One region of the Nonomuraea salmonea genome, then DNA from elsewhere that is predicted to be linked to it. Evidence: riboswitches for the same ligand, from Rfam matches in the RefSeq annotation. Region 1 holds a riboswitch; the other holds the start of a gene.
The links. A riboswitch is a leader RNA that binds a small molecule or an ion and turns the genes downstream of it on or off. The one in region 1 is predicted to bind cyclic di-AMP.

Region 1 (7,417 bases):
GCCGCGCAGCAGCGCGCCGCCGCCCACCACGACCGCGCCGCGCACGCCGAGGTCGGCGGCCAGCTCGGCCGGACAGCGCTCGACGGTCTCCACCGCCGTGCGCGCGATCGACTCGAACGACGGCTCGGTGGCCTCGAAGATCTTCTGTACGGGCAGCACGAGGTCGTGCTCGCGCCCGGTCTCCGGGTCCCTGGCCCGCACGGTGACCTCGGGGTTCGTGCCCGAGGACCGGCGCTTGGCCGACTCCGCCTCGTCGTCGTCGAGCAGCAGGCCGTGCTCCCGCTCGACGAACCTGGCGATCGCCCGGTTGACCGCCAGCCCTCCGTACGGGACCGAGCCCGACGCCACCACCGACTCGCCCGACAGCACGGCGATGCGTGCGCTGTCGCGGCCGATGTCGATCACCATGTGCCCCGTGCAGTCCGACAGCTCCAGGCCCGCGCCGAGCGCCGCCGCCACCGCGTGCGGCACCAGCCGGGCGATCCTGGCCTCCGCCTCGTACGCGATGTCGCGCAGCGCCGCCCGGTCGATCGGCGTCGAGTCGCCGGGCAGCGCCATGACGACGCGCGGGCGGGAGTAGGGGTGCCAGTGCACCTTGCGCAGGAAGTGCCGGATCATGCGCCGGGCCAGCTCGGTGTCGGCGGGCAGCCCGCCGCGTACCGGCCAGCACGTACGGCCGCCGCCCCCGAGGGCGGCGGCTTCCGCGCCGTAGCCGATGACCTTCCCGGTGCGGCCGTCGCACATCACCGCCGAGGGCTCATCGAGCACGATGCCCTTGCGCTTGGCGTAGATGCGCGTGCTTGCGGCTCCGAGGTCCATCGCCAAATCACGACCGAAAACACTCATCGCAGGACATATTTCCTGAGCCGCTCCAACGCAACACCAGGAAGAGAACCGGGCATTTTTACCGAATCGGCGTTAGCGCCGCGATACTTGACGCGTGCTCGACTACGACCGGGAGGCCGCCCGCTACGACGAGACGCGCGGCGGCCTGCCCCGCGCGCGGGCGGCCGCGCGGGCGGTGCGCGAGTTGTTGCCCGGCTCGTTGCCCGGCTCGTTGCCCGGCGGCGGCACCCTGCTCGACGTCGCCTGCGGCACCGGGCTGGTGACGCGTGAGCTGGCCGGGGCCGGGCTGCGGGTACTCGGGGTGGACGCCTCCACCGGGATGGCCCGCCTCGCCGCCGGCCGGGTGCCGGTGGTGCTGGGCGACGGCCGCCTGCTGCCCGTACGGGATCGGTCGGTGGCGGCGGTCACCACGATCTGGCTGCTGCACCTGCTCGACGACGCCCGCCCGGTGATCGCCGAGGCCGCCCGCGTCCTCCGCCCCGGCGGCGTGTACGTCACCACCGTCGACAAACGCGCCGCCCATGACGCGAGCATGCCCGTCGACCGGCGGCCCGCCGACGGGGCCGCCACGGTGATCGAGGCGGCGGCCCGGCACGGGCTGCGGCCGTGTGGTGAGACCCGCTTCACCGGCCACGGCCAGAGCACGTCCGAAGCCCCCGACCCGATCTTCCGCCTCCTGGCCTTCACCGCCTGACAACGAGTGGCCGAGGCGGATGACGTCCACGACGGGGGAGAGCGGCAGGTCGCGGGGCAGGTGCCCGCCGAGGACGGTGACGCCGAGCGAGCACGGCCCCTCGCACGACGTGGACCAGGGTGGTGACCAGGCCGCGGCCGGCGTCATGGCCGCCGGGCGCGGCTGGATCAGGTGACGGGACGCCTGAGGTCGGCGAGGGTGTCGTCGGCCCACTGGAGGCCGGTGCGGGCCATGGCGAGGCCGAGGGTGTGGGCGTGGTGGCCGAACTCGCCGGGCCGCAACGACTCCAGCTTCTCCAGCCGCGCCACGTAGCGGGCCCTGATGCGCTCGAGCACGGCGACGGCCTGGTCGCGGTCCACCAGGTGCAGCAGGAACGCCTGGAGCGCGACCTCGCTGCGCACGGTCATCGCGGCGTCGTGCTCCTCCATCCACCCGCCCAGCTCGCGGCGGCCATCGGGCGTGATGCGGTAGATCTTGCGGCCCCTCGCGCCCTCCGACTCGACCTCCACGAGCCCGTCGGCGGTCATCTTCACCAGCTCGGGATAGATCTGCGTGTGCCCGGCCTGCCAGACGTGGTTGAGCGATTGGTCGAACGTCTTGGCCAGGTCGTAGCCGCTGGCCGGGCCCACGGCCGAGAGCAGCCCGAGCAGCGCGATCCGTAGGGACATGGTGGCCAGCATATCGAAGACTTGACATGTCAGAAGTTACATATCACTCTTCACCTGTGAGAGCTGACAAAAAGGGTGACGTCGTCGTCCTGCTCGCCGTGCTCGGCGGCATGTCCCTGGCGATGCTCGACCAGACGATCGTGGGCACCGCGCTGCCGCGCATCGTGGCGGAGCTGGGCGGCGGCCCGCTCTACACGTGGGCGGTGACCGCCTACCTGCTGACCTCCACGGTCACCGTGCCGCTCTACGGGCGGCTGTCCGACCAGCACGGCAGGAAGCCGCTGCTGCTGATCGGCATGGCGGTGTTCCTCATCGGCTCGGCGCTGTCCGGGGCGGCGCAGGACATGACGCAGCTCATCGCCTTCCGTGCCCTCCAGGGGCTCGGCGCGGGCGCGCTGCTGCCGCTGTCGATCGCGCTGGTCATGGAGATGTTCCCGCCCCGCTCGGGCGGGGCCCGCGTGCAGGGGGCGCTCGGGGGCGTGATGGGGCTGTCGTTCCTGGCGGGGCCGTTCCTGGGCGGGCTGTTCACCGACCACGCGAGCTGGCGCTGGGCGTTCTACGTGAACGTGCCGATCGGCCTCGTGCTGATCGCGATCATCGTGCTGCGGCTGCCGCGCCGGCCCGGCACCGGCGGCGGCAGGCCCGACTACGCCGGCATCGCGGTCTTCACCGTGGCCGTCACGTCCCTGCTGCTCGGCCTGACCGAGAAGGGGCTCGACGGTCACACCTGGACCGACGTGGCCGTGGCGGGGCCGATCCTGCTGGCGCTGGTGCTGCTGGCCGTCTTCGTGGCGGTCGAGCGGCGCGCGGCCAGCCCGATCATGCCGATGGAGCTGTTCGCCAACCGGTCGTACACGCTGGTCAACCTCACCTCGTTCGTCACGGCCTTCTGCATGTACGCGGGTGTCGTCTTCCTGCCCCGCTACTTCCAGGAGGCGCTGGGCGTGGCCGCCACCGAGTCGGGGCTGCGGATCTACCCGCTGACGCTGGGCATGGTCGCCGGCAGCGTGCTCATGGGCGCGCTGATGTCGCGGACCGGGCGGTACAAGCCGTGGCTGCTCGTCTCGCCGTTCCTGCTGGTCGCGGGCGCGCTGCTCTGCCTCAACCTGGCGGTGGACAGCCCCGGCCTCGCGGTCGCGCTGTGGATGCTGCCGCTGGGGCTCGGCATGGGGCCGATGCTGTCCGGGCTGACGGTGGCCGCGCAGCAGTCGGTGGAGCCGCGCCACCTCGGCGTCGCCTCGGCGAACCTGGCCTTCTTCCGGCAGATCGGCGGCTCGGTGGCGCTGGCCGTCGGCGGCACGCTCTACACGGCGGAGTTCGCCGCGAGCGTACCCGGGGCGGGTGCCGCAGCCGCGCACGCCTCCGCAGCCGCGCTGGTCGTGCCGTCGCTCGGGGTGGCGGGCGCGGTGATCGCCCTGGTCGCGCTGGTGGCGCTGCCCGACAGGCGGCTCGCGGACCCGGCAGAGCCGGCGGACCGGCCGCCGCGGCGGCCTGAAGACACGGTGGAGGCCGGTTTCGCGTCATGAGCGGGGGCGTGCGAAGCTTTGAGTGTCCCCAACACCATGGAGGTCCTCATGGCGGATACACCGGAGCCGGAAGTCAGCGAAACTCCCGAGGACGAGATGAAGCGCAAGTTCCGCGAAGCGCTGGAGCGCAAGCGCAGCCAGCAGGCGGGCTCGGGCGCGGGTGGCAGGGGCGTCGACCCATCGAAGATTCACGGGGCGCACGGTCCGGCTGCCAATAAGAGATCGTTCAGGCGCAAGAGCGGCGGCTGAGGACTGAATCCTCAGGGGGCACGGCATGCCGTGCCCCCTTTTTGTATGCATTCCCGCTGAAGGTAGATCTTTGTCCGATTCGTGGTGAAACGTTTGCGGGTGTCCGATCCCGTCGTTAGAGTGTTCGCCATTACCAGCCGGTGACCTAGTCCTTACCCAAGACGGACGACCGGCTGGCGCCGAATCCCGAACCCTTCGGGAACCGGGGAACCACCCGCATTCGGGGTGAATCCGGCCCGCGCGGCCGGTAGGGCAACTCCACCGCCCGAACCCGTCAGCTAACCCGGTAGGCGTGATGGAGAGGATCACGTATTACATGTTCCAGCGCGTCGTACCCCCAGACCGCTCTTTGACGGCCGCCCGCTGAGCGGCCCCCTTCCCCAGGCTCGTCATTTGCGCTCCGCGTAGCGCCGCGGGGTCCCCCGCCCCGCCGCGCCCCCATCCCCTCGCGCCCGAGCGCAACTCCCCCGTCCCCTCGTGAAGGGTTTGCTGCTTCATGTCTGCTCGTTTCAGCCTGCGTTCCCTCGCCACGCTGACCGCCTGCTGCGTCGGCATGCTGACCTGCGCCAGTACGGCCGCGCACGCCGACACCCCCGACAAAGACAGGAAGATCCTGCTCAAGGGCTCGACCACGGCCTCGTACTTCTGGGACGACGCCTCCGGCCGGGCCGGTGACACCGGGCTGCCGGCCAGCGGCAAGCCCATGCAGAAGGGTCTGGCGGCCAGCCCGAGCTGGCCGCTGATGACCGAGGGTTACGTGGTCTACAAGGGCAAGAAGGCGCCCTTCTTCGTCGGTGACCGCGGGCCGGGCGAGCCCTCCAACCGCGGCATCATGCTCGACCTCGACGCCAAGACGTTCGCCGAGCTGACCGGCGGCAGTTTCAACTCCAGCACGCTCGGTGTGGACGGCGTCGGCGGCCAGGGCCACATCGAGGTCGAGTACGTCATCACCAAGTGGGGCGACGGCGTGGGCAAGAAGAACCACCCGGTCCCGTTCTCGACCGGCGCCTGGTCCAGGCGTGACAGGAACCCGGCGCCCCCGCCCGCCGACCAGGAGCAGGACTCCCAGGCCGGTGGCATCGCCGTACCGGCCGCCCGCTGACGGCTTTACGCCACGCGTACCAGAATGACATTCTGGCCTGCGTGACGACCCGTGTAGCCGCAAACGGCATTGAGATCGCCTATGACAGCTTCGGCGCACCCACAGGGCGGCCGCTCCTCCTGATCATGGGGCTCGGCGCCCAGCTCATCCAGTGGGACGAAGGGTTCTGCCGGCTCCTCGCGGAGCAGGGACACCACGTCGTACGGTTCGACAACCGCGACGCGGGACTGTCCACGCACATCCACGACGCGGGCGTCCCCCAGCCGGGGGCGCCCGCGCCGTATTCGCTGACGGACATGGCCGCCGACACCGCCGCGTTCATGGACGCCATCGGCTGGCCGTCCGCGCACGTCGTGGGCGCCTCGATGGGCGGCATGATCGCCCAGACATTGGCCATCGAGCACCCCGAGCGGGTGCTGACCCTGACCTCCATCATGTCCACGCCGGGACCCGACGTCGCCCCGCCCACCCCCGAGGCGATGACCGCGCTCATGACGCCGCCGCCGGCCGACCGCGCCGGCGTGCTCGACCAGTCGGTGGTGACCTGGTCGACGATCGGCTCACCGGGCTACGAGCTGGACGAGGAGGCCATCAGGGAACGGGCCGGCCTGGCCTACGACCGCTGCTTCGATCCGGCGGGCACGGCCCGGCAGTTCGCGGCGATCAGGGCGTCGGGCGACCGTACGCAGGCGCTGGCCGGCGTCCGCGCCTCCACGCTGGTGATCCACGGCGAGGCCGACCCGCTGATCCCGGCGGCCGGCGGCCGGGCGACGGCGGAGGCGGTGCCGGGGGCGCGGCTGGTGACGTATCCGGGGATGGGGCATGACCTGCCGAAGGCGCTGTGGCCCGACATCGTCGCCGAGATCACCAAGTTGACCGCGTCCTGAACCCTCCGGCTCTGGTCGGCCCGCTGGGGCCGATCAGAGCCGCGCGTGCTTCTCGCGGCAGCGCATGATCTCGTGGACGTTGTCCTCCGCCCACTCGGCCACCACCGAGATCGGCCCGTGCAGCGAGCGCCCGAGGCCGGTCAGCGTGTACTCGACCCGCGGCGGCACCTCCGCGAACGCCTCGCGCGTCAGCAGCCCGTCCTGCTCCATCGCCCGCAACGTCTGGGTCAGCACCTTGGGTGTGACCCCGCCGATCCGCGCCCTGAGCTGGGTGAACCGCATCGGCCCCCCGATGAGGCAGAGCAGCACGAGGGCCGACCACTTGTCGCCGATCCGGTCGAGGACCACCCGGGTCGGGCAGTCGGGATCGAAGACGTCGCCAGTATCCATGAGGTACTTATAGCACGATGAAGTAACCAGTACCCGATGGATACTCTTGGCCGTATGAAGATCCTTGTCTTTGGCGCGACCGGCATGGTCGGGCAGCGCATCGCCGCCGAGCTCCGTGACCGCGGCCACGAGGTGACCGGCGTCAGCCGCAGCGGCGGCCCCGTCAAGGGCGACGTCCGCGACACCGCCACCCTGGCCCCCGGCCACGACGCCGTCGTCTCCGCCGTCGCCCCGCCGCGCGACGGCACCGAGCCCGAGCCGCCGTTCATCGAGGCCAACACGGCGCTCACCGACGGCCTGCGCGCGGCAGGGGTGCGCCGGCTGATCGTGGTCGGCGGCGCCGGCAGCCTCCAGGTGGCCCCCGGCCAGGACCTCGTGGACACGCCCGAGTTCCCCGAGCTCTACAAGAAGGAGGCGCTGGCCGGGCGGGCCCTGCTGCGCTTCTACCGCGAGGTCGACGACCTCGACTGGACGTTCGTCTCCCCGGCGGCGGAGATCGCGCCGGGGGAGCGCACCGGCGTGTTCAGGGTGGGCGGCGACACCCTGCTCAGCGACGAGCAGGGCCGCAGCTTCATCAGCGCAGAGGACTACGCGGTCGCGATCGCCGACGAGCTGGAGAAGAACGCCAACGTGCGCAAGCGCATCTGCGTGGCCTACTGATCGGGCTTACTGATCGGGCTCACTGATCAGCGTCCTTCGGTAGCAGCGCCCGCTCGTCGGGCTTGTGCACGAGGATGTTGTCCACGTACGAATCCACCGCCTTGGCCAGCCCGACATCGGCGCCGGCCTGCTCCGACAGGTACCACCGGTGGTCCAGGATCTCGTGGAAGAGCTGCGCGGGCTCCAGCTTGCCGCGCAGCTCGGCCGGGATCGCCTCGACCGTCGGCTGGAACACCTCGGCCAGCCACCGGTGCGCCACGATGGCCTCGTCCTCGTGGCGCAGGCCCTTGGCCACCCGGAAGCCGTCGAGGTCGTTGAGCAGCCGCCTGGCCTGGTTCTCCTCGACGTCGAGGCCGGTCAGCCTGAGCAGCCGCCGCTGGTGGTGCCCGGCGTCC
Region 2 (7,417 bases), 190 kb from region 1:
GGCCAGGATCATCGACCCGTCCGCCTGCCTGCTCAGCTGCACCCCGTCGGACGACGCGCCGGGCTGGGAGAACGCCAGCACCCCGAGTACGGTGATCGCCGCGAAGGCCGCCACGACCGCCATCAACCGCTTCTTCATGAGCCCACTCTCACCTTTGTCGATCGCGCAGACCCTATCGGAAGCGCGGACAACGGCCATCACGCGCGTACGGCCCCGGCGCGCCGGGCAGGTTCGTCTGCGGGGGATGAAGGGGGATCAGCCATGCGATACGTGACACTGGGTCGCGAGGGCCCGACGGTCTCGGCCCTGGGGTTCGGCGCGATGACGCTGGCGCCCAGGGTGTACGGCGACGTGAGCGAACCGGAGGCGACGCAGGCGCTCCTGGCGGCGCTGGACGCGGGCGTCACGTTCGTCGACACCGCCGACATCTACGGCGCCGGGCACAGCGAGACCCTGATCGGGCGGGTGCTGCGGGGCCACAGGGACGAGGTGGTGCTGGCCACGAAGTTCGGCGGGAACTCCGACGATCAGGGCAGGCTGGTGCCGGGCATGGGCCGGCCCGAGTACGTCCGCAGGGCTCTGGAGGCCAGCCTCGACCGCCTGCGTACGGACCGGGTGGACCTCTACTACCTGCACAGGCTCGACCCCACGACGCCCGTCGAGGAGACGATGGGCGCGCTGGCCGAGCTGGTCCAGGCCGGGGACATCCGGTATGTCGGCCTGTCGGAGGTGTCGGCGGCGACGCTGCGGCGGGCCTGCGCGGTCCACCCGGTGACCGCCCTGCAGACCGAGTACTCGCTGTTCCACCGCTACCCCGAGCAGGACGTGCGCCCGGCCTGCGACGAGCTGGGCGTCGGGTTCGTGGCCTACAGCCCGCTCGGGCGCGGCCTGCTCGGCGGCACGATCAGGGGCAGGGGGTCGCTGGAGGAGGGCGACTGGCGCCGGGGCAACCCGCGCTTTCAGGAGGGCAACCTGGACCGCAACGTGGAGCTGGCCGACGCCGTGGCGGGCCTGGCCGGCGAGGTGGGGCTGCCGGTGGCGCAGCTCGCGCTGGCCTGGCTCGTGCACCGCGGCGCCGTGCCGATCCCGGGGACGCGCCGGGCCGAGAACGCGCGGGCCAACGCCGCGGCCGCCGACGTCACCCTCGACGAGGAGACGGTACGGCGGCTCGAGGCGCTGGTGCCGCCCGGCGCGGTGGCCGGCGAGCGCGGCAACGCCGCCTACCTGGCCAACCTCGACACCTGAGCGGGCACGGGGGCCGGGGCGGGCTCAGGCGGCCCCGCGCCCCCTGGGATGCGGGCGTCAGGCGATCTTGTGGACCCAGTTGTGGGTGTCGGGGCGGGCGCCGTACTGGATGCCGACCAGTTCCTCGCGCACCCGCATGGTGATCGGGCCGGGCGTGCCGTCGCCGATCGTCCATGAGCGGTCGGCGCCCTTGACCGTGCCGACCGGCGTCACCACGGCCGCGGTGCCGCACGCGAACACCTCGGTCAGCTCGCCGCTCTCGCAGCCGGCCTGCCACTCCTCCACGCTGACCAGCCGCTCCTCGGTCTCCAGGCCGAGGTCGCCGGCCAGCTCCAGGATCGAGTCGCGGGTGATGCCGGGCAGCAGCGTGCCGGTGAGCGCGGGGGTGACGAGCTTGCCGCCGATGACGAAGAACAGGTTCATCCCGCCCATCTCCTCGACGTAGCGGTGCTCGTGCGCGTCGAGCCAGACGACCTGGTCGCAGCCGTTCTCGACGGCCTGCCGCTGCGCGACGAAGGCCGCGGCGTAGTTGCCGCCGCACTTGGCGAACCCGGTGCCGCCGGGCGCGGCCCGCGTGTACTCGGTGGACAGCCAGACGGAGACGGGCTTGATGCCGCCGGTGAAGTAGGAGGCCGCCGGGGAGGCGATCACCATGTACCGGTACGTCTTCGACGGGTAGTTGACCCCGAGCGCCGGCTGCGTGGCGATCATGAAGGGCCGCAGGTAGAGGCTGTGCCCCTCGGCGGTGGGCACCCACTCCTTGTCGGTGTTGACGAGCAGGTCCAGCGACTCGACGAACGTCTCCTCGGGCAGCTCGGGCATCGCCATGCGCTGGGCCGAGCGGTTGAAGCGGGTGGCGTTGGCGTACGGGCGGAACATCACGATCGAGCCGTTGGCCTGCCGGTACGCCTTCAGCCCCTCGAACAGCTCCTGGGCGTAGTGGAAGACCGCGGTGGCCGGGTCGAGGACGAGCGGCCCGTACGCCTCGAGGCGCGCGTCGTGCCAGCCCTTACCCTCGGTGAAGTCGATCGAGACCATGTGGTCGGTGAAGACCTGCCCCCACCCCGGGTTCGCCAGTACCTGCTCCCGCTCGGCCGCGGTGCGAGCATGGTCGGAGAGCTGCACGTCGAAGCTGAGCTTCTGAGCGATGGTCATGACGTCGGTCCTTCTCTCTGCGATCTACCGAAACCTACCGGAAGCTGCCCGCTGTCTGCGGTTTCTGCGACGGCCGCGAGAGGCGGCCGCGCCGGGAGGCAGTCCGTACTTCCTATTGTCTCGCTATATGGGATGGCAAGGGGTCAATGGGGGATATAGCCCCCATTTCTCCGTACAGGGACACGAAAAAGCGCCCGGCAGTCCCCTCAGGGCCGCCGGGCGCTCGTGATCGGGCTAGGCGGTCCTAGCCGGATACTCGCGCGGTGATGTCGTCGCCGATCTGCTGCGTGCCGCGCGGGGCGGAGCCCGCGACGCGCGCCGCGATGTCGTCGGCGACGGCCTGCTCCACCCTGGCCGCCTCGGCGCTCAGGCCGAGGTGGTCGAGAAGCATGGCGACGGAGAGGATGGTCGCGGTCGGGTCGGCCTTGCCCTGGCCCGCGATGTCGGGCGCGCTGCCGTGGACCGGCTCGAACATGCTGGGCGCGGCGCCGTCGGGGTTGATGTTGCCGCTGGCGGCCAGGCCGATGCCGCCCGCGATGGCGGCGCCGAGGTCGGTGATGATGTCGCCGAAGAGGTTGTCGGTGACCACCACGTCGAAGCGCTCGGGCTGGGTGACGAAGAACATCGAGGCCGCGTCGATGTGGGAGTAGTCGACGGCGATCTCGGGGTAGTCGGCGGCGACCCGGTTGACGGTGCGCTGCCACAGGTCGCCCGCGAAGGTGAGGACGTTCGTCTTGTGGACGAGCGTGAGCTTCTTGCGCGGGCGCGACTGAGCTTTCTCGAAGGCGTAGCGGACCACGCGCTCGACGCCGTGTGCGGTGTTGAGCGACTCCTGCGTGGCGATCTCGTGCGGGGTGCCGCGCCGCATGGCGCCGCCGGTGCCGGCGTAGAGGCCCTCGGTGCCCTCGCGGACGACGATCATGTCGATCTTCTCGGGCGGGGTGTCGGCCAGCGGGGTGCGCACGCCGGGGAACAGCTTGACCGGGCGCAGGTTGACGTAGTGGTCGAACTCGAACCGCAGCCGCAGCAGCAGGTCGCGCTCCAGGACGCCGGGCGGCACGCTGGGGTCTCCGACGGCGCCGAGCAGGATGGCGTCGTAGCCGCGCAGCTCGTGGAGCACCGAGTCGGGCAACGTCTCGCCGGTGCGGTGATAGCGCGCGGCGCCCAGGTCGTAGTGGGTGGGCTCGATCTTGGTGCCCACGGCATCCAGGACCTTGAGCCCTTCTGCGACGACCTCGGTGCCGATGCCGTCACCGGGGATGACAGCCAGGCGGATGTTACGCGACTCCATGGGCGGTACCTTACCGGCTCGTCTCGACTGACGAACACATCATCTCATTTTCCGGACGTCCGATTTTGCATGTATTGCGACCTTTTGACCGATTCGTTAGAGTCCGTCAGGCCTAATCCACGCAGCAGGTGCGTGGAGCCGGGGACCCACCTCTCCCCCAGGGGCGAATCGGCTTCGCCGTAGGGCTGTCTTCCAGGCCCGAGCCCGTCAGCTAACCCGGCCGGCCGCATGGAAGGACAGACCCCTGTCTCGCATTGCCATCGCCCTGGCGGGTGTCGCCGCCGGGCTCATCGTGTGCCCCCCTCCGGCCTCCGCCGCGCCGACGCCCGCCGGCCCCGGTGAAAGCCGTCACTCCCCCGACACGAACTCCGACCCCGACACGAAATCCGGCCCCGGCACGAAATCCGGCTCCGGTACGAACGCGGCCGGCTCGATCACTCTGACCGGCCCCGAGGTCAAGCGCATCCAGCAGCAGCGCGCGCCCAAGCCGGCCTGGAAGACCGCCCTCAGGTTCGCGATGCACCAGCGCGGCATCCCGTACGTGTGGGGCGGCACGAGCCGCAGCGGGTACGACTGCTCCGGGCTCATGCTCAGGGCGTACCAGAAGGCGGGGATCCACCTGCCGCGCACCGCCGCCGAGCAGTACAACGCGTTCTCCCGGAAAATCAGCTGGAACCATCTCAAGCCCGGTGACCTGGTCTTCTTCAGCGGACTCGGTCACGTGGGCATGATCTCCAAGCCCGGCTACATGGTGCACGCGCCGCACTCGGGCGACGTGGTGAAGGAGGAGAAGCTCTCCGACTGGCGCCGGCAGGCGTTCGTCGGAGCGGTCAGGCCCGACCGCGAGGGCGTCCGTCAGTGGCGCGAGCTGCAGAAACGGCGCGATGACCCCGCCCCGTCGATGCTGACCGCGACCCTCTGACCTTGCACCACCCGGACGAGCGGCCCCGTGCGAACGAGCGCGGGGCCGTTCTGGGCTCACCTGCTTTGGGGGGCTCCGCCGTTGTCACGCCGGTCGAGGGCCATCTGGACGGCCTCGGCCGCCTCGTCCTCTTGGTCCTCGGCACGGTTGTAGGCATACATCTCGTACATGTGGCTCATCTCGCTTCGCGGACGTGTTCCTGAGAAAGGGGGGAAGCCGGACTCCGGTCGCGAGCCCGACCGGGCCTGAATCTCGTGGTCCGGGTCACGGACCGGACGAAGGGACTTGACGGCCGACGCATACGCCGCGCACCGCGGCGGGTCGTCGACCTGCCCTAACAGGCCCCGCCGCGGCAGGTAATGAGTACGAGAACCTGGCGCATCACCGGCTACAGTACCCGAGGACAGTGCTTGGATGTCCTACTATCTCGCATCCTGAGACGCAAAAGGGCCGCCACCCGAAACGGGTGACGGCCCTGCGCAGGTCAGAGGGTCAGTCCTCCAGGTCGACCGAGCGGCCGCTCTCGGCGCCGATCTCGGCGCCGATCTGCTCGACCACCTCGGCCGGGATCGCCGAGTCGACGGTCAGCGCGATGAGCGCCTTGCCGCCCTTGACGTCACGGGCCACCTGCATCGAGGCGATGTTGATGCCGTGCTCGCCGAGCAGCCGGCCGACCACGCCGACGACGCCGGGGCGGTCGGTGTAGGTGTAGAAGCACAGGTGGGCCGTCGGCTCGATCTCCATCTCGAAGCCGTTGACCTCGACGATCTTGGTGATCTGGCGCGGCCCGGACAGCGTGCCCGACACCGAGACCGTGCGGCCGTCGGCCAGCACGCCGCGCACGGTCACCAGGTTGCGCCAGTCGGGGCTCTCGGAGCTGGTGACCAGCTCGACCGCGATGCCGCGGTCCTTGGCCAGCAGCGGCGCGTTGACGTAGGTGACCTGCTCCTCGACCACGTCGGCGAAGACGCCCTTGAGCGCGGCCAGCTCGATCACCCGCACGTCCTGGGCGGCGATCTCGCCGCGCACCTCGACGTCGAGCTTGGTGGCCACCTCGCCGGCCAGCGCGGTGAAGACCCGGCCCAGCTTCTCGGCCAGCGGCAGGCCCGGCTTGACGTCCTCGGCCACGGCGCCGCCCTGGACGTTGACCGCGTCGGGCACGAACTCGCCCGCGAGGGCCAGCTTCACGCTGCGCGCGACCTGGGTGCCGGCCTTCTCCTGGGCCTCGTGGGTGGAGGCGCCGAGGTGGGGCGTGACGACGACCTGGTCGAGCTCGAACAGCGGGCTGTCGGTGCACGGCTCCTTGGCGAAGACGTCCAGGCCGGCTCCCGCGACCCGGCCCTCCTTGATCGCCGCGTAGAGGGCGCCCTCGTCGACGATGCCGCCGCGCGCGACGTTGACGATCCGCACGTTGGGCTTGACCTGGTGCAGCTCGCGGTCGCCGATGAGCCCGACCGTCTCCTTGGACTTGGGCAGGTGGACGGTGATGAAGTCGGCCTGCTTGAGCACCTCGTCGAGGCTGACCAGCCGGACGCCCATCTGCGCGGCGCGGGCCGGCGGCAGGTAGGGGTCGTAGGCGATCAGCTCGACCCCGAACGGCGCCAGCCGCTGGGCCACGAGCTGGCCGATCTTGCCGAGGCCGAGGATGCCGACGACCTTCTCGTCGAGCTCGACACCGGTGTACTTCGAGCGCTTCCACTCACCGTTCTTCAGCGCGGCGTGGGCCTGGGCCGTGTTGCGCGCGCTGGCCAGGATGAGCGCGATGGTCTGCTCGGCGGCGCTGGTGATGTTGGAGGTCGGAGCGTTGACGACCATGACGCCGGCCTTGGTGGCCGCCTCGACGTCGACGTTGTCGAGGCCGACCCCCGCGCGGGCGACCACCCGCAGCTTGGGCGCGGCGGCGATGGCCTCGGCGTCGACCTGCGTGGCGGAGCGGACGATGAGCGCGTCAACGTCGGCGAGGGCGGGCAGCAGCTGGGAACGGTCGGCGCCGTCGGTGTGGCGGACCTCGAAATCAGCGCCGAGTACGGCGAGACCGGCCTCGGACAGCTCCTCTGCGACCAGAACGACGGGCTTGTTCACTGGTGTGGATCCTTAAGGCAGGGCGGGCTTGGGAGGGACACGTCCACGGATCCCCCCGGCGGTCCCACAGAGTCTATCGGGCGCTTGTGAACGCGTTCACGAGGGACTCACGATGTGAGACGGGAGGCCCTGTACCCAGCAGAGTGGAAAGTCATCCACGCCGCTCCCATCTTTGTCTTGATCGGGAGATTTATTCGCCATTAGCCTGATAAGCCGTGGCCGACTACCTATGGTTCGTCATATGAGCATCGGGAATCCTGCGCTTGCCGACGTGCTCGCCCAGCATGGCACTCCGCACCGCCTGCTGGGCGCTCTTGCCGACGGTGGAGTCCTGGTGGCAGTGCGACCAGATCGTTCCGTGGTCCTCGGGACCACTCAAGTAGGTGACCGGGTGCTGCTGGGCTACACCAGCGCCGCCACCTACGCCCGGCACCGCGGAAGCCATTCGCTGTCGGCCTGCGACGCCGACACCATCCTGGACATCCAGCGCGTCACCGGAGTACGCGAGATCGTGATCGACGCGGCAGGCCCGGCCGCCGCGGCCGTGCCCATCGACGATCTCCAACGCTTCCTCACCACGACGCGCACGGGGCCCACACCCGTGCTGTCGGGGGCGGCGCCCGCCGCCTACGCCACGGGCGCGATGGCCACCGTGTCACGCGGCGCCGCGCTCGCGCAGGTGGCTCCCCCGTCGCCCGAGGCCCCCGCGCTGCCGTGGGTGC

Region 2: it holds a riboswitch for cyclic di-AMP, as region 1 does, so the genes downstream of both, ACFFR3_RS27990 (C40 family peptidase) here and ACFFR3_RS28930 (hypothetical protein) in region 1, are expected to answer to the same signal.

The regions. Positions count from the first base shown of each region.
Region 1 covers NZ_JBHMCF010000034.1:237,493-244,909, forward strand. Annotated here, with positions in the region: gene ACFFR3_RS28900 (rod shape-determining protein) at 1-819, opposite strand, end outside; gene ACFFR3_RS28905 (class I SAM-dependent methyltransferase) at 941-1,540, shown strand; gene ACFFR3_RS28910 (hypothetical protein) at 1,560-1,715, shown strand; gene ACFFR3_RS28915 (PadR family transcriptional regulator) at 1,708-2,208, opposite strand; gene ACFFR3_RS28920 (MDR family MFS transporter) at 2,265-3,734, shown strand; gene ACFFR3_RS28925 (DUF5302 domain-containing protein) at 3,783-3,983, shown strand; cyclic di-AMP (ydaO/yuaA leader) riboswitch at 4,151-4,291, shown strand; gene ACFFR3_RS28930 (hypothetical protein) at 4,480-5,085, shown strand; gene ACFFR3_RS28935 (alpha/beta fold hydrolase) at 5,127-5,972, shown strand; gene ACFFR3_RS28940 (winged helix-turn-helix transcriptional regulator) at 6,006-6,362, opposite strand; gene ACFFR3_RS28945 (NAD(P)-dependent oxidoreductase) at 6,417-7,022, shown strand; gene ACFFR3_RS28950 (DUF4032 domain-containing protein) at 7,042-7,417, opposite strand, start outside.
Region 2 covers NZ_JBHMCF010000034.1:51,803-59,219, reverse strand. Annotated here, with positions in the region: gene ACFFR3_RS28010 (DsbA family protein) at 1-138, opposite strand, end outside; gene ACFFR3_RS28005 (aldo/keto reductase) at 262-1,245, shown strand; gene ACFFR3_RS28000 (branched-chain amino acid aminotransferase) at 1,303-2,400, opposite strand; gene ACFFR3_RS27995 (3-isopropylmalate dehydrogenase) at 2,645-3,691, opposite strand; cyclic di-AMP (ydaO/yuaA leader) riboswitch at 3,791-3,932, shown strand; gene ACFFR3_RS27990 (C40 family peptidase) at 3,984-4,613, shown strand; gene serA (phosphoglycerate dehydrogenase) at 5,106-6,695, opposite strand; gene ACFFR3_RS27980 (hypothetical protein) at 6,937-7,417, shown strand, end outside.